2 regions of the Arthrobacter sp. E1SS-5 genome follow, and region 1 is predicted to be linked to the other one. Evidence: predicted binding sites of a transcription regulator. Region 1 holds the regulator's gene; the other holds the start of a gene.
The links. Region 1 encodes LexA, which represses DNA repair genes until DNA is damaged. Its sites were predicted from a motif close to TCGAACANNTGTTCGA; they were not measured.
Positions count from the first base shown of each region.

Region 2: ACIGJD_RS00740 (LexA family protein) is a predicted target of LexA. The motif match lies at 4,649-4,664, and genes of this name have one in related genera.

Region 1 covers NZ_CP172703.1:1,553,439-1,561,516, reverse strand. The annotation lists gene hisH (imidazole glycerol phosphate synthase subunit HisH) at 1-32, opposite strand, end outside; gene hisB (imidazoleglycerol-phosphate dehydratase HisB) at 29-655, opposite strand; gene ACIGJD_RS07230 (histidinol-phosphate transaminase) at 717-1,835, opposite strand; gene ACIGJD_RS07225 (LysM peptidoglycan-binding domain-containing protein) at 1,935-2,285, opposite strand; gene lexA (transcriptional repressor LexA) at 2,643-3,380, shown strand; gene ACIGJD_RS07215 (ATP-dependent DNA helicase) at 3,489-5,549, opposite strand; gene hflX (GTPase HflX) at 5,542-7,122, opposite strand; gene ACIGJD_RS07205 (class I SAM-dependent methyltransferase) at 7,553-8,078, shown strand, end outside.
Region 2 covers NZ_CP172703.1:145,378-153,455, forward strand. The annotation lists gene ACIGJD_RS00720 (matrixin family metalloprotease) at 57-839, opposite strand; gene ACIGJD_RS00725 (ABC transporter substrate-binding protein) at 1,262-2,437, opposite strand; gene ACIGJD_RS00730 (lmo0937 family membrane protein) at 2,655-2,801, shown strand; gene ACIGJD_RS00735 (Y-family DNA polymerase) at 2,884-4,164, opposite strand; gene ACIGJD_RS00740 (LexA family protein) at 4,204-4,635, opposite strand; gene ACIGJD_RS00745 (HAD family hydrolase) at 4,806-5,624, shown strand; gene ACIGJD_RS00750 (hypothetical protein) at 5,745-5,993, shown strand; gene ACIGJD_RS00755 (glycerophosphodiester phosphodiesterase family protein) at 6,057-6,884, shown strand; gene ACIGJD_RS00760 (hypothetical protein) at 6,917-7,279, opposite strand; gene ACIGJD_RS00765 (DUF6480 family protein) at 7,415-7,651, shown strand; gene ACIGJD_RS00770 (EAL domain-containing protein) at 7,713-8,078, opposite strand, start outside.

The DNA of each region.
Region 1 (8,078 bases):
ATGGCCCCGTCCTTCAGGACCTGCCCGCTCACAGCGCGCCCTTGGTGGACGGGATGCCCTCAACGCGGGGATCCGGTTCAACGGCGGCGCGGAGGGCACGGGCGAAGGCTTTGAACTGAGCCTCGACAATGTGGTGCGGGTCCCGGCCGGCCAGTACGGTCATGTGCAGGCAGATGCCGGCGTGCAGCGTGATGGCTTCAAAAACGTGGCGGGTCAGGGAACCAGTGAAGTGGCCGCCGATCAGGTGGTACTCCTGGCCCGCCGGCTCGCCGCCATGCACCAGGTAGGGGCGGCCGGAGACATCCACCACCGCATTGGCAAGCGCTTCATCCAGCGGCACAGTGGCCTCACCGAAACGTCGGATTCCCGCCTTGTTGCCCAGGGCAGTACGCAGGACCTCGCCGAAGGTGATGGCAACGTCCTCCACGGTGTGGTGGACGTCAATGTGGGTGTCGCCGGTGGCCTTGACCGTCATGTCGATCAGGGAGTGCTTGCACAGGGCGGTCAGCATGTGGTCGTAGAACGGCACCGACGTATCGATGTCCGAAACTCCGGTTCCGTCGAGGTTGATCTCCACGAGTACGGAGGACTCGCTGGTGGCACGCTCCATGCGGGCGGTCCGGGCCGCAGCCGTATTCAATCCGGTTGGACTCATGGTGAAGGGATCCTTAGTGGGAGAAGAAGTGGTTCAAGGCGTCCAGCGCCGCACTACAAGTCTAGGCGGGAAGCGCGGGCCGGCCCGCAAGGATGCGTTCCAGGGAGGTAAGGAAGGCTGTGGTTTCCGCCTCAGTGCCTGCGGTAACCCGAAGGTGGCCGGGGATGCCGACGTCGCGGATCAGCACACCGGCGTCCAGCAGTTCCTGCCAGACCTGGTGGGGGTTTTCCAGGCCGCCGAAGAACACGTAGTTGGAGTCGGAGGCGGCGGGCGTCAGGCCCATCCGGGTCAGTTCCGCCACGATCCGGTCCCGCTGGGCTTTGATGTCCTGGACATCCGCCATCAGCACCTCGCGGTGCTTGAGGGCGGCAAGCGCGGTGGCCTGCGTGATGGCTGAGAGGTGGTACGGCAGGCGCACCAGCCGCAGGGCGTCGGTGACTTCCGGCGCGGCAGCCATGTAGCCAAGACGGGCGCCTGCCAGGGCGAACGCCTTGCTCATGGTGCGGGACACGATGAGCCGCTCCCGGCCGGGAAGCAGCGTCAGCGCGCTGGGCGTGCCGTCGTGCGCGAACTCATGGTAAGCCTCGTCCACGATCACAATGGCCTGGCTGTCCTCCCCGGCCTCGTAGACAGCCTCCACGACATCCAGGCCGAGCCCGGTCCCGGTGGGATTGTTGGGCGAGCAGAGGAACACGATGTTCGGTTGCAGTTCCTTGACCTGCCGCGCGGCCGACTCGGCGCTCAGGTCGTATCCTTCGGCACGCTCCCCGGTGATGTACTGAGTGTCGGTCCCGCTGGCCAGCAGGGGGTACATGGAGTACGTGGGCGGGAAGCCCAGGGCTGTGCGTCCCGGGCCGCCGAAGGCCTGGAGGATCTGCTGCAGGACCTCATTGGAGCCGTTTGCTGCCCATACGTTGGTCTCGTCAAGGCCATGCCCGAGGTACTCCGCCAAGGCTTTCCGAAGTTCGGTGAACTCCCGGTCCGGGTACCGGTTCAGGCCTGCTGCGGCCTCCGTGACAGCCTCGCTGATGGCTGCGCGGACGTCGGCGGGGACACCATGGGTGTTCTCATTGACGTTCAGAAGGATGGGGACGTCCAGTTGGGGCGCCCCATAAGGGGTGAGCCCGCGAAGGTTGCTGCGAAGGGGAAGCCGGTTCAGACGCTCTAGCTGGTCGTTCACCTGAACAGTTTAGTTGCCGCAGCAACGACCGGAAAATGTGACGGGTCCTGTTCGCCCTCGGCGTGCGCCCCGGCCGCTGGCGGCGGATGGGCAGCGGGTTCAGTGTGTAGGGACGAACAGCTGCTGCCCCGGCAGGACGGATCCGGCGCTGAGGTTGTTGAGCTGGACGATATCCGCGACCACGTCCCGGGCATCGCGGCCCGGATCAACCGCACCGGCGATGGTCCACAGCGACTGGCCCGGCTGCACCGTCACGGTGACCGTGGGTGTCACCGCCAGGTCCGAGACGGAGTCGGAGGCCTTGGCCGGAGAGTTGAAGAACCCCGACAGCGACAGCAGGAGAACCGCGAGGAGTACCAACGGAACGCCGATCAGGACGATCCGTCCCCGCCGGGTGAGCCGCAGGGGCGCGGGTGAAGCTGAAACCTGGTGACGAGATGAAGCTGACATGAACTGAGCCCTCCTGGACCTGCCGTGCTGCCCGGGTGTCCACCCGCGGCCGCCCCGACCATTCAGACCGCGGCCCGGAACTTCCTCCGGCCACGTTTTCGAATAGGGCATGCGCTGGTTAGAACACATGTTCGAACTTTACTTGTTTAAGTTTTAGCACCTATCAACGAATAATGTCGAGACTCGCTAGAACAAATGTTTGAAAAAGCAATGTGGCTGGCCTAGCTTTGAACCTAAGAACATCCACCCCTGAAGTTGAACAGCAGGGTCTGACAATGACAGTGGGAGTGCTTCCGGCGGCGCTGTAAAAAGCGCTGTGGCGGAAGGTCCGGCGGCAAGCGAAAGGCATTGGCGAATATGGCAGCAGCAGCCGCCGGGGGCAGGACCGCCCCGCAAAGCAAGAGGACCGCCAAGGGCCTGACGGCCAGGCAAAAGAAGATTCTCGAAACCATCCAGCGCTCGGTCAATGAGAACGGGTACCCGCCCTCCATGCGCGAAATCGGCGATACCGTGGGGCTGGCAAGCCTGTCCAGCGTGACGCACCAGCTGTCCCAGCTGGAAAAACTGGGTTACCTTCGCCGCGATCCCAAGCGGCCGCGCGCCATGGAAGTGCTGATGCCCCTCACGCTGGACGGCGGTGCCGGTAAGGCCGCAGGCACCTCTCCTGCGCCCCAGCCCGCCGGTGGTGGCGCCTCGGTGACCGAGCTTCCCACTGCGCTCGATACGGCAATGGTTCCGCTTGTGGGCAGGATCGCTGCCGGCGGTCCCATCCTGGCCGAGCAGCTGGTCGAGGATGTCATGCCCCTCCCCCGCCAGCTTGTGGGCCAGGGCGAGCTCTTCATGCTGCGGGTGGCGGGCGACTCCATGGTGGACGCCGCCATCTGCGACGGCGACTGGGTGGTGGTCCGGCGCCAGGTGGACGCAGCCAACGGGGACATCGTTGCAGCCCTGCTCGACGACGAAGCTACCGTTAAGACCTTCCGCCAGCGCGACGGCCACACTTGGCTGCTTCCCCAAAACACGCAGTACGAACCCATCCTGGGCGACCACGCCACCATCATGGGCAAGGTTGTCTCGGTCCTGCGTTCGCTCTAGCCCATTCTCTTCGGCGAAAACACACCGGCCCAAAATCCAGCCGGAGGTCCCCAATCTGCCGCAGGCCCGCCCCGGTTCCACCGGCGCGGGCCTGCGGCACTTCCGGATCTACCGGAGCGCGTCCGCGCCGAGCCTGGTGAGGGCTGCCAGCGCCTTGCTGCGGTCCGTGGTTGCCCAGAACGGCGGCAGGGCGCCCCGCAGGAATCCGGCGTACCGCTCGGTAGCCAGCCGGGAGTCGAGTACGGCCACCACACCCTTGTCTCCTGTTGACCTGATAAGCCGCCCGGCGCCCTGGGCCAGCCGGATGGCAGCGTGGGTGGCTGAAACGGACATGAAGCCATTGCCGCCCGCCTGCGCCACGGCGCGCGAACGCGCCGTCATCAGCGGATCGTCGGGCCGCGGGAACGGGATCCGGTCAATCACCACCAGCCGGCAGGAGCCGCCCGGGACGTCGACTCCCTGCCACAGGGACATGGTTCCGAACAGGCAGGTGTCCGGTTCATCGGCGAACTGCTTAACCAGGGCAGTCATGGTCGATTCCCCCTGGCAGAGGACGGTCATGTCCAGCTTGGGCCGGAGGGCATCGGCAGCTTCCTCGGCCGCGCGGCGTGAGGAAAACAGGCAGAGGGCTCCCCCGCCGGACGCCTTGATCAGCGCTTCCAGTTCCTCCAGCGCCTCCGGGGACACGCCGCGGCCGGGCTTTGGCAGGTGTCCGGCCACGTAGAGGATGCCCTGCTTGGGGTAGTCGAAGGGTGACCCAACATCCACGCCGGTCCAGCTGGGGGCTCCCTCACCGAGAAGGCCCAGTCCTCCTGCCGCGGGTTCGAAAGCCGAACCAATGGCCAGGGTGGCGGAAGTCAGCACAACGGTATGGTCGGCAAAGAGCCCTTCCCGCAGCCGCCCGGCGACGGACAGCGGGGCGATGTTGATCAGCACCGGTGCATTCTCGTCCGGCTGCGAGTAACCCTGGCCGGGGTCGAAGGTGCTGGCGCGGGAGAACCACACCACTTCCCGGTTTTCCCGGGCGGCGACCAGACGCTCGCACAGTTCCAGGATGAGCATGAGGCGGGCCCTGGCCAGCTGCCGGCCGCCGTCGGCCGTGGTGTTGCTGTCCCCCTTGGAATCGGACAACGCAGCCCGGCAGGCCTCACGCAGCTGGTCCACGCAGTCAAGCTGTTCATCGTTCAGGCCGTTGGGAAGCAGGCCGTTCGATGCGCCGGCGAGAGCCAGCTCAAGGTTGGCAGCGGCGGCATTGAGGGCATCAACGGTAATGGCTGTGTGTTTCCGTGCACCGGCAGCAGCGGCGTGGACCATCGCAACGGACAGCTGCCCCGACACGGCTCCGGTGACCCGGTCCTGGAGTTCGTGCGCTTCGTCCACCACCACGACGTCGTATTCGGGGAGGACGGCAAGTCCCTCGAAGGCGCTGACGGCGAGCATGGCGTGGTTGGTGACCACCACGTCCGCTTCGGCAGCGTCCTGCCGGGCGAGTTCGCTGAAACACTCGGCAGCCATGGGGCATTTCTGGGCGCCCAGGCACTCCATGGACGTTACGGAGACCTGCCGCCAGGCGCGGTCGGTCACGCCCGGGAGCAATTCGTCCCGGTCCCCCGTGGTGGTCTTCTCCGCCCACTCGCGCAGCCGAACCACTTCCTTGCCGAGCTGAGAGGAGGGCCCGCCCACGGACGCAGCAAAGTGCGGCACGCTGGTGTCCTCGCCGAGCGAGAAGAGCTGCCCTTCGGAGGGCTCCTCGGAGGGGAAACCGCCTTCGAGCTTGTGGCGGCAGACGTAGTTGGAACGGCCTTTGACCAAGGCGACCTTGACCGGACGTTCCAGAGCCGGCGTGATGTTCTTCAGGAGCCGGGGCAGGTCCCTGCCCACGATCTGGGTTTGCAGGGCCAGGGTGGCCGTGGAGACCAGCGCAGGCTTGTTGCTTTCCAGGGCATGGGCGATCAACGGCACCAGGTAGGCAAGCGATTTGCCGGTGCCGGTGCCCGCCTGGACCAGCAGGTGGTTGCCCGTTTCGATGGCGCGGGCCACCTGCAGGGCCATTTCGTGCTGTCCAGTGCGGCTTTGTCCGCCCATGCCTGCGACGGCCCGGTCGAGCAGCTCGATGACGAACTGCTCGCCGGCCGTGCGCGCGGCTTCGTCCGCCGCGGAATCACTCATTGACGGTGAAGGGTTCCAGTTCGGACGCCAGGCCCTCCCGGACCATCACGGCAGCCCTGGTGCCGGCCTCCACGTGATCCAGGCTGAGGATCTCGGCGTCGGACTCGTGAAGCTTGCTGATCAGGTCCCCGCGGTCGTACGGGATGAGCAGCTGCATCTTGACCGAAGGCCGGGGAATGGATTCGCTGATGACCCTCAGCAGTTCCGGGATCCCCTCGCCCGTGCGGGCGGAGACCACCACGTGGCGCGGTTCGCGCTGCTTCAGCCGCTCCACCACGAAGGGGTCGGCGGCATCGGCCTTGTTCAGCACGATGATCTCCGGAACCTTCCGGGCGTCAACTTCGCTGAAGACCTTGCGGACGGCGGCGATCTGGCCTTCCGGATCGGGGTGCGAGACGTCCACCACGTGCAGGATCAGGTCCGCGTCCGCCACTTCCTCGAGGGTGGAGCGGAAGGCCTCCACCAGCTGGGTTGGCAGCGAACGGACGAACCCCACGGTATCGGCAAGGGTGTACCCCAGGCCGTCGGTGGTTTCCGCCTTGCGGACGGTGGGGTCCAGGGTGGCGAACAGGGCGTTCTCCACGAGGACTCCGGCGTCGGTGAGGCGGTTAAGCAGGGAAGACTTGCCGGCGTTGGTGTATCCGGCGATGGCGACGGACGGCACTTCATTACGACGGCGGTTAGCCCGCTTGGTCTCGCGCGCGGGCTTCATCGCGGCGATTTCGCGCCGCAGCTTGGCCATGCGGGTGCGGATGCGGCGCCGGTCCAGTTCGATCTTGGTTTCACCGGGGCCACGGGAACCCATGCCGGCGGCGGCGCCACCAACCTGGCCACCGGCCTGGCGGGACATCGACTCGCCCCAGCCGCGCAGGCGGGGAAGCAGGTATTCCAGCTGCGCGAGTTCCACCTGGGCCTTGCCCTCGCGGCTCTTGGCGTGCTGGGCGAAAATATCCAGGATCAGGGCGGTCCGGTCAATGACCTTGACCTTGACGATGTCTTCAAGGGCACGCCGCTGCGACGGTGCCAGTTCGGCGTCCACCACCACGGTATCCGCGCCCGTTGACATCACGATGTCCTTGAGCTCCTGTGCCTTGCCCGAGCCCAGGAAGGTTCCGGGGTCCGGCTTGTCGCGGCGCTGCACCAGGCCGTCGAGGACCTCCGATCCGGCGGTTTCGGCAAGGGCAGCCAGCTCGCGCAGGGAGTTCTCGGCATCGGCAAGCGTGCCCTCGGACCAGAGCCCGGCCAGGACCACACGCTCGAGGCGCAGCTGGCGGTACTCAACCTCGGTGACGTCTTCAAGTTCGGTGGAAAGGCCTGCCCTGCGCCGCAGGGCCCGGCGTTCCTCAAGGTCCTGCTGGTCGCCGTCGTACGTTGAATGCTCTTCGTCGAGGCGGGAAATGGCCTGTGCCCTGCCGAGCACCGCTTTTCCGTTGCCGCTGCCCTCACCGCGGGACGCGCTGACGTTCTTGGCCGGTACGTCCTTGGCGAGGATCCGGTCGATGACAGCCTGGATTTCCTGCGGACTCATGTCCTGGGCGGCTGGATCGGAACCGGTGTTGGGCTGGCTGGTCATGGTCTCCTTTGAAGATTCGGCAATTCCAGAATAGTGCTGATTGGGTGGAAGTTGGAAAGTATTCGCGCTGGGCTGACGGCCTGCGGTCATGGTTCTCCTGATGGTCTGCATCGGCTGCGATGCCGGGCTGGGAATGCCGCCTTGGAACGGCGGCAAGGCGTAAAAGGGCCGGAGAATGGCGGGAAGTGCAGCGGGATGCTGACGTTCGGGTATCGTCCGGCGGCCGGGCAGACGGTACGGTCTGGCCGGTGCGCAAGCGGAAGGCAAGAAGCCTGCGTCGCTGCGGGACGGACTGTCGCTAAAGGACAGGTTGCGGGACGGGCGTGGCCCGTGCCGGCTACTCGAAGATCAGGAACATGCGTTCCAGCGTAGCAGAGGGGCCGAACCGCGGTTTCCCTTTACGCTGCAAGGGGAACTACTCTGGCGAGTTATGGAGTCAGCACACTATTTCAGCACGTCCCCCGCCGGCCCCTTCACCCGTAAGCCACTCACGGTTGAGCTGGCGGGCAAGCCGCGCAGGCTCCACACCTCCGCCGGCATTTTCAGCCCGGACGGGATCGACAAAGGCACTGCCGTACTGCTGGCCGAAGTTCCTGATCCGAATCCCCAGGGCAACCTCCTGGACATCGGCTGCGGCTGGGGCCCCATCGCGCTGACCATGGGCCTGCTGGCCCCCGGGTCCAAGGTTTACGCCGTGGACGTCAACGAACGCTGCATAGCCCTGACCAACGAAAACGCCGCGGCACTGGGCCTGCCGAACGTCGTCGCCAGCACGCCACAGGGGGTGGACCCGGGCGTCCGCTTCGACACCATTTGGTCCAACCCGCCGATCAGGATCGGCAAGGATGAGCTGCACGCCCTCCTCAAGTTCTGGCTGCCGCGCCTGGCCGACGGCGGGACGGCATGGCTGGTGGTGCAGAAGAACCTGGGTTCGGATTCGCTTCAGCGCTGGCTGG
Region 2 (8,078 bases), 1.4 Mb from region 1:
GACGATGAGGGAGCCGGTGGGGAGCAGCCGATGGGGTTCCTCCGCGGGCAGCCCTCCTAGAGCTGCGGCACGCAGGGGCCGCTTCCCAGCAGCGCAAGCCCCGCGCGGTCCCCAGCTGCGAAGTCCTGCAAGCCCTCGTTCTCTGAATACATGAGCTGGGTTGGATCGTTGACGTGGGCCAGGCCCAGCACGTGTCCGAGCTCGTGCATGATGATCGCCCGCACTTCCGCGGCGCCATCCGGCCGGCTGGCCAAAATGCCGGCGAGGTCGGGGGCGTCCAGGCTGATCTGGCCGGCGGCGAGGACCAGCGGTTGTCCGGGTGTTTCTGCGTAGCCGCTGCCGCCGAGGCCTGCGACGTTCCCCGCGAGATCAGGGGTTTCCGCGGGCGTTGACCAGGCGATCAGCACCGGTGCCCAGCGCTTTCCGTAGCGGTCAGGCTGGAAAGCCTGCCGTTGGTCTGCCGGCGCTTCCGTAGTGGTTCCGTCGTAGACAAACTTCAGGCCGGAGGCGCGGGAAACGGCTGCCACCGCTTCGCTGATCAGGGTATCCCCACCCGGCAAGGCATTGTCCGGCCGGACAACATAGTGCACGGGGCGGCACGGATCGTAAGCCACCAACGTCTGTCCCGCCTTGGGCGATTCCTGCAGCACGAACGCGGTGGAGCCGGTGCTCGGAGGCGGCGTCCCCAGGGGCGACGGGGCGGCCTCGACGCCGGGCGGCGGAACCTTCGCGCCCGGCAGGTAGGGTGCAGCGACCGGAAGGACCACCCGGTCAAAGAGCGTCGGCGTGAAGTACAGGCAGACCACGACGGCGATCCCCAGCACGGTCCGGAAGTGCACCGACCGCTTGTGCCGGAGCTGTTGCTTCCGGGGCCGGTGCCCGAACTTCCGCAGGCCAGTCGGGGAAGGTTCAGGAGTGCGCCAAGGTGCCGGTGGCTCAGCCTTTCCAAGAGCCTCGTCGATGGCCCACTGGGGGATCCGTCCGCTGGGGGAGCGCCGGACGTTCGGCGGGAGAAAGCCGCCTGACTTATCCGACAGCGAATCCCTGTTTGTCCCGAAACCGTGCACCGGCGTCCCCCAATCCTTGGCCGCCCGCCGCAGGGCAACCCCCTCAGCCTAGTGGCGGGCCTCCCACCCGGACCGCAGGAAATACGAAGGATTTCCGCAAAAAGGCTCCCATGAGAAATCGATTGCTCCGTAGATGCCGTTGTGGACGCCCTAAAGGACATCTACGGAGCAACCGATGGGGGTGGGGGCGCCAACTAGTCCTTGCCCAGCCCCGCCGCGGAGGTCTTCTCGTTCGAGACGCCGTTGAGCGCCCGCAGGTCAAAGATGCCGTTGATGTCGGCCTGCTTGGTGGTGCCCGCGGTGACGCCGTTGGCCAGGAGTTTCTGGTACGTACCGGCAAGCGGGTCCACCGTGAACACAATGTTCTTCAGCGAGCGGTCGATGACGTCGGGCTTCAGCTCGGCCCCTGCGGCTTCCTTCAGTGCGGTGTTGATGACGGTGGCCTTCTCGCCGGCGGATGCCGAGTTAAGCCACTCGACCGACTTCACGTGGCCCTTCAGGAGAGCCTTTACGGTGTCCGGGTGGTCGGCGGCGAACTTCCGGTTCACGATCAGGATGGTGGTGGGAAATTCACCCGGCTTGCCGGACAGCGAACCGTCCCAGAGGTCCTTTTCGTCCACCAGCACCTTGGCTCCGGCGGTCAGCACCAAACGTGAGGCCCACGGCTCAGGCAACCACGCGCCGTCGAGCTTTCCGTCCTGGAACAGCTTGAGGGTCTGCGCGTTCTCCGTGGGGTTGATCGCGACGTCGCCGCTGCCGTCAACGTGCGTCTTGTACTCCTGGGACGCAAGCCAGGCGCGAAGTGCCACGTCCTGCGTGCCGCCAAGCTGCGGCGACGCCAGGGTCTTGCCCTTCAGGTCAGCGGCGGAGTTGATGTCCGGCTTGACCACCAGCTGCGCGCCACCCGCGGCAGCGCCGGCGATGATGTTGATGGATTCGCCCTGGCTTTTGACGAACGAGTTGATGGCCGGGTTAGGCCCGATGTAGGTGGCGTCGATCGCGCCGGCATTCAGTGCCTCGATGGCTGCTGGGCCTGCATTGAACACCTGCGTGCTGAGCCTCGTGCTGCCGAGTTCGTCGGCGATGAAGCCTTTACTGACGCCCACCAGGGCGGCCGCATGCGTGACGTTGCCAAAGTAGCCGAGCTTCAGCTCCGCGGCGGGATTGCCGGACGGAGCAGTCTCCTGAGTTGCGGCCGGGGCCGCATTGTTGACGGAGGAGGCGACGGCGGCACCGCCGCCAATGAGCGCCAGGACGGCTGCCGCGATTCCGATTTTCAGGCCTGCCGGCCGCTTGGGTTTGACGGATTGGCCCGCGACGATGCGGGTGGAGCGCTGGTTCTGCGGACTGTTGTCCTGCTCGCTTGCCATGGGGAAATCCTTTGCTGGGGCGGATGCTGAGACGAGATTACGGAGCGGCCGGCGGCCCCACAATCAACGCTGTAGCAGGCGTTCACGGGGCGACGCGAAATCTCAACGCGGCGTAGCGGGGGGTCAAAATTCGTCGTGGGAGGTCATGATTCATCAGCCGCTTTGGTGGGTACGTGCCCGGCATGGGGATTTTGAAAAACTAGTCAAGGAGACTCTCATGTTGCTTTGGATCGCCATTATCATCGCTGTTCTCTGGCTTCTCGGACTGCTCGCGAACATCGGCGGGGGCCTTATCCACATTCTTTTGGTCGTCGCAGTAGTCGTCCTGATCTTCCACTTCGTGACGGCCCGACGGCGCGTCTAGGCAAGAACCGCCCGGACCAGAAGGTCCAGCAGTAACGGGGTCCCGCCGTTGGCAGTACGCCGGCGGCGGGACCTACTGCGTTTCAGGCCGCTTTGACCAAGGGGAGCTCGTCCCAGTGCGTGGTATACCGGGGCGAGCGCATGTCCCGTTTCATGGTCCAGTCCAATCCGGACCTGATGCCCGCATGCCCCAACCCGATGGCACCCCGCCCGAAGCGACGGCTCACGTCCTCCAGCAGTGGCCCGATGCCGCGCTCCTCATGCCGGTTTTCGAACGGTTCCAGCGGCGGCTGGTTTCCCGTGGGCCGCAGGTCGGTGAGCAGCAGGCCCGCCTTGGCATACTTCAGCCCTTCGTGGATCTGCGGCAACAGGGCGTGCGCGGCCTTGGTGAGCAGCAGCGGATCCGCCGTGGGCATGGGCAGTGAGACGCAAACAGAGGGATAGGCCTGTTCGTTGTCCCTGAAGGGGGAAGTGGCAGCGAATGCCGTCAGGACCTTCGCCTGCAACCCGTGCTTTGAGAGCCTGGCGCTCGCCTGCTGGCCGTAGATGCTGAGGACCTCGCGGAGGCCGGCGGCGGTGGTTACAGGCGTGGCGAAGGACCGGGAGAAGATCAACTGGTCGCGTCCAATCCGTTCCTCCTCCATGGGGATGCACGGTGTGCCGCGCAGTTCCAGGACGGTGCGCATCAGCACCACGGAGAATTTGTCGCGGATCATCACGGGATCCGCCCGGACCAGGTCCATGACCGTGAAGATCCCCAAGACGTTCAACCGCTTACTGAGCCGCCCGGCGATGCCCCAGACCTCATCCACCGGCAAACGGCCCATCAGCGCCTGGCGCACATCAGCCGGGACCGACTCCCACAGGCAGACCCCGCCAAAAGCGGGATTGTTTTTGGCCCACTTGTTGCAGAGCTTCGCCAGGGTCTTGGTGGGCGCGATGCCCACGCACACCGGGACGCCCACGTGCCGGCGGACTGCCTCCTTCATCCTCCGGCCCAGGGCCAGCAGTTCCTCCTGTCCACCCTTGACGCCCAGGAACGCCTCATCAATGCTGTAAACCTCCAGCCAGGCCGAGTACCTGCCCAGCAGCTCCATCACACGGGCGCTGATGTCCCCATACAGCTCGTAGTTGCTGGACTTTGCCACCAGGCCCCACTCCTTGGCCCTCGGCGCGAGCTTGAACCAGGGTTCACCGGTGGTGATGCCCAGGGCTTTCGCCTCGGGGGAACGGGTCACAGCGCAGCCGTCGTTATTGGACAGCACTACCAGCGGACGCCCTTCCAAGGAGGGGTCGAACGCCCGCTCGGCGGAGGCATAGAAGCAGTTGACGTCCACGTGGGCGATCTGCGGCATCTGCCGCATCATCACAGGCCTAGTCATGGGGCTTCCCGGCCAAAGGCGTCACACATGGTGCAGGCACCGGGTGGCAACACCCCAGATGGTCAGCTCGGACAGGGCAGGGACGCGGATGTCCTGGTACTTGGGGTTCTCCGCCTGGAGCACCACTCCGGTGCGGGTGATGCGGAGGCGCTTGACCGTCAGCTCCCCGTCCAGCACTGCGATCACCACGGATCCGTCCCTGGGTTCCAGGGCACGGTTCACGATCAGTTCGTCGCCGTCGCTGATGCCCGCGCCCTCCATGGAGTCGCCGGTCACCCGGACCACGAAGGTACTGGTGATGTCCTTAATCAGGTGCGCATTTAGATCAATCCGGCCGTCGAAGTAGTCCTGCGCGGGCGACGGAAAGCCCGCTGCCACCGCCACCGGCGAGATCAGCACCGAGAACAACGAGGCACCCGCATCTATCACGCGGGGACCGACAATAACGCCCACAACACACCTTTATTCGAAAATATGTTCGATAAGTTCAGTGTAGCGCCGGAGGCTGACAACGGGCAGTCCCGCAAGGTGCTGGGCGCAGACGAGCCATCCCCGGAAGCGAAACGACGCCCTGCCGCCTTCCAGCGCACGCTTGCTGCCCAACGCCCACGTAGACTTGCAGGATGCGGCTGGTAGCAAGCGATATCGACGGAACGATCCTCGGGCACGACGGAAAAATCAGCCCCCGCACCGTCCGCGCCTTTCACGCCTGCCGGGACGCCGGCGTCGAACTCGTCTTCGTCACCGGCCGGCCACCCCGGTGGCTGCACCCCCTCGAAGAACAGCTGGGCCACGCCGGACGCGTGATCTGCTCCAACGGCGCGGTGGTGTGGGATCTCGAGGCGGACCGCCTGGTCTCTGCCCGCACCCTGGCCATCAACACCGTCATGGAAGTCCGGAGCATCATCAAGGAACTCCGCCCGGCGGCGCTGTTCGCCGCGGAGACGCTCACCGGCTTCCACCTGGAACCGGGCTTCATCGAAAACGAATCCAGCGAGCTGCTCGCCGAATTCACCCCCGCGCCGCTGAAGGACACGCTCACCCGCGACGACTCCGTGGTGAAATTCCTCGCCATCGTCCGCGACGGCACGCCTGACGACTTCCTCGCCGAGGTGGCTCCCGCCGTCGGGCACCTGGCTGCTGCCACCCACTCCTCACCCGGAGTCGCGATGCTGGAGCTGTCCCTGCCAGGCGTCAACAAGGCTGTCACCCTGGCCGAATACGCGTCCGCCCTGGGCATCGGCGCCGCCGACGTGGTGGCTTTCGGAGACATGCCCAACGATATCGAGATGCTCCGCTGGGCCGGCCACGGCTATGCGATGGCCAGCGGACACCCGGAGGCCATCCGCGCGGCAGGGCAGCAGGCGCCGCATTTTGACGACGACGGCGTGGCCCAGGTTTTGGAGGCCCGGCTCGCTTCCCTGGGCGTCCAGTTTTCCTGAAACCCACCCCGCCCGGCTGGAGCCACCGTTTTTCCAGCTTGCGCTCACCTGGCGTTTACCTTCCCGCCGTAGCGTCAAGCGTGGAGAGCAGGCACCTCCGCCGGCTCAAAGGGGGTAACAATGGCAAGAAGCACCAAGCAGCACGCAGCCGATGGGCCGCTCCGCGCAGCAACACCCGCCCCGCACTGGAAGCAGCTGCGCCAGGGCGACCGCGTCCGGGTCCTCTTTTCACCCGGCTTTGAGTCAAGCGGCGTGGTGGACACCATCACGCCGGACCACACGGCGGTTTGGGTCCACCTTGACGGCGGCCGGGGGCGCACCCTGCTGCATTGCGGCGACGGCGTGGACATCCTTCCCTGCACCGACTGAGCTGCTGGGCTGACTGCAAGGCTGCGCTGACTGAAGCCCTTGCGCCTCGGGTACGCTCGCAGTGTGACCCTGCCCTTCTTCGAGCACCCGGATGATGCCGGGCGGCAGCTGCCCATCGCCATGGCCCACCGCGGTTTCTCGGCCGAGGGGCTGGAAAATTCGATGGCCGCGTTCCGGGCCGGCGTTGAACTCGGCTTCCGCTACCTTGAAACGGACGTCCACACAACGTCCGACGGCGTGCTGCTGCTGTTCCACGACGAAACCCTGGACCGGGTGACGGACGGCAACGGCCGGGTGGCGGAGCTGCCCGCGGCGGAGGTGGCAAAGGCCCGGATTAACGGCCGCGAGCCCATCCCCACCTTCGACCAATTGGTCGCTGAGCTTCCCGGTGCCCGCCTCAACCTGGACGTCAAGGACTGGAGCTCGGTTCGCAGCACTGCGGCCGCCATCGAGCGGCACCAGGTGCACCACCGGGTGCTGGTCACCAGTTTTTCGGACCGCCGACGGCGGGCGGTGCTGAAGCTGCTCAGCCAACCGGTGGCTTCGTCCGCCGGAGTGGCCTCGAATGCCCTCTTCACGCTGCTGGGCCCGGCGCTGCCACGCCCGGTGTTCCGGCGACTGATGCGCCGGGTCCTCCGGGACGTGCACGCACTACAGGTACCCGTCCGCTATGGACGGATACCTGTAGTCACGGCCGGCTTCATCCGGCGCGCCCATGAACTGGGCCTGGTGGTGCACGTATGGACCATTAATGAGGAGGCCGAAATGCACCGGCTCCTGCACCTTGGCGTGGACGGGATCGTCACGGACCGGGCGGACCTGCTCCGCGACGTGCTGCGGGCGCGCGGCCAGTGGCGGCATGCGCCGGGGAACGGCGGCGCCACCGGCTGAACCGCGCCCGGCCCACCGACCCTGTCGAGGGACTAGCCGCGGCCCGCTTCGGTGGGCGCCGTCGCATCACCGGCCAGGCCGCCGTCGTCCGACGCCCCGTCCTGCTTTTGGTCGTTCCGCGCCATGTCACTGTGGACCCTGTCGTTCCCGTCGACGTCCCCGCCCAGCGGGCTGTTGGACACCGGAGCCGGGGCGGCCCCAGTCTTGAGGCCGGGGGCTTTTTGCTTCTCCGCCTCCATCGCGTTTGACCCTTCGCTCAGGGAAGAGTGCACTTCAACGTCGTCATTGGGGTTTGCCGGGTCCGGAACATCCGTCTTTTCCGTCGGCTTGGAGGTTCCGGCCAGGTCCTCCATGGCGTTTTCCGCTGCCTTGCCGATGCTGTCGCCGATTCCCATGTGACTGCTCCTTCCGACATCGCGTGCCGGCACCCCAGCGGCGTACCGGCCCTACTCCTCCAGAATTATCAGCATGCTTACAATTAGTCCAGTGCTGGGGAATCGAACCACAGCCGGAGAGGAAGGAAAGGCAGCATGAGCACTTACCATCCGGAAAATGACCCCGCGAATCCCGACCGTCCCGGGAAGGATGATGTTGGCGCCGCCCAGCCCCACCTCGCTGAGCAGCGCAGCAAAGAGTCGGGCGGATCGCCGAACCCCGACCCCGCAGAGGGCAATGTCACCGGCCTGGAACCAGGCGGGGGAGTGCCTCCCGGAGAGACGCCGCCCGCGGAGGACCAGATGAGCAGGGACCAGGGCCACTCCGAATAGTGCCTGGGCGTCCAGCTGCCGGCGGACCTGCGGTCTTCCGGCAGCTGGCCCACGGCACTTCTCAGGACGTTGTTTTGCCCTGGCTCTTCCGCGGCTCGCCCGGGCCGGCCAGGTGGCGCTCCAGGCCATCCATGTCCAGGCGCGTGTTCCAGTTGGCCCAGTCCTCGGGCCGGACGGACGGCCGGCCCAGCAGGTAGCCCTGGCCGGCGCTGATGCCAAGTTCACTGAGGGCCTTCAGCTCGCCCACCGTCTCGATGCCTTCGGCCACCAGGGTTACGCCGATCTGGTCGGTGAAGTCCACCAGGCAGGACGCGAGGGCGTGCTGCAGCCCGTCCTTGTCCACATCGGCGATGACATTGCGGCCCACCTTGAGGAAATCGGGCCGCAGATGGATCATGCGGCTGAGCGCCCCCGCACCGCTGTGGGT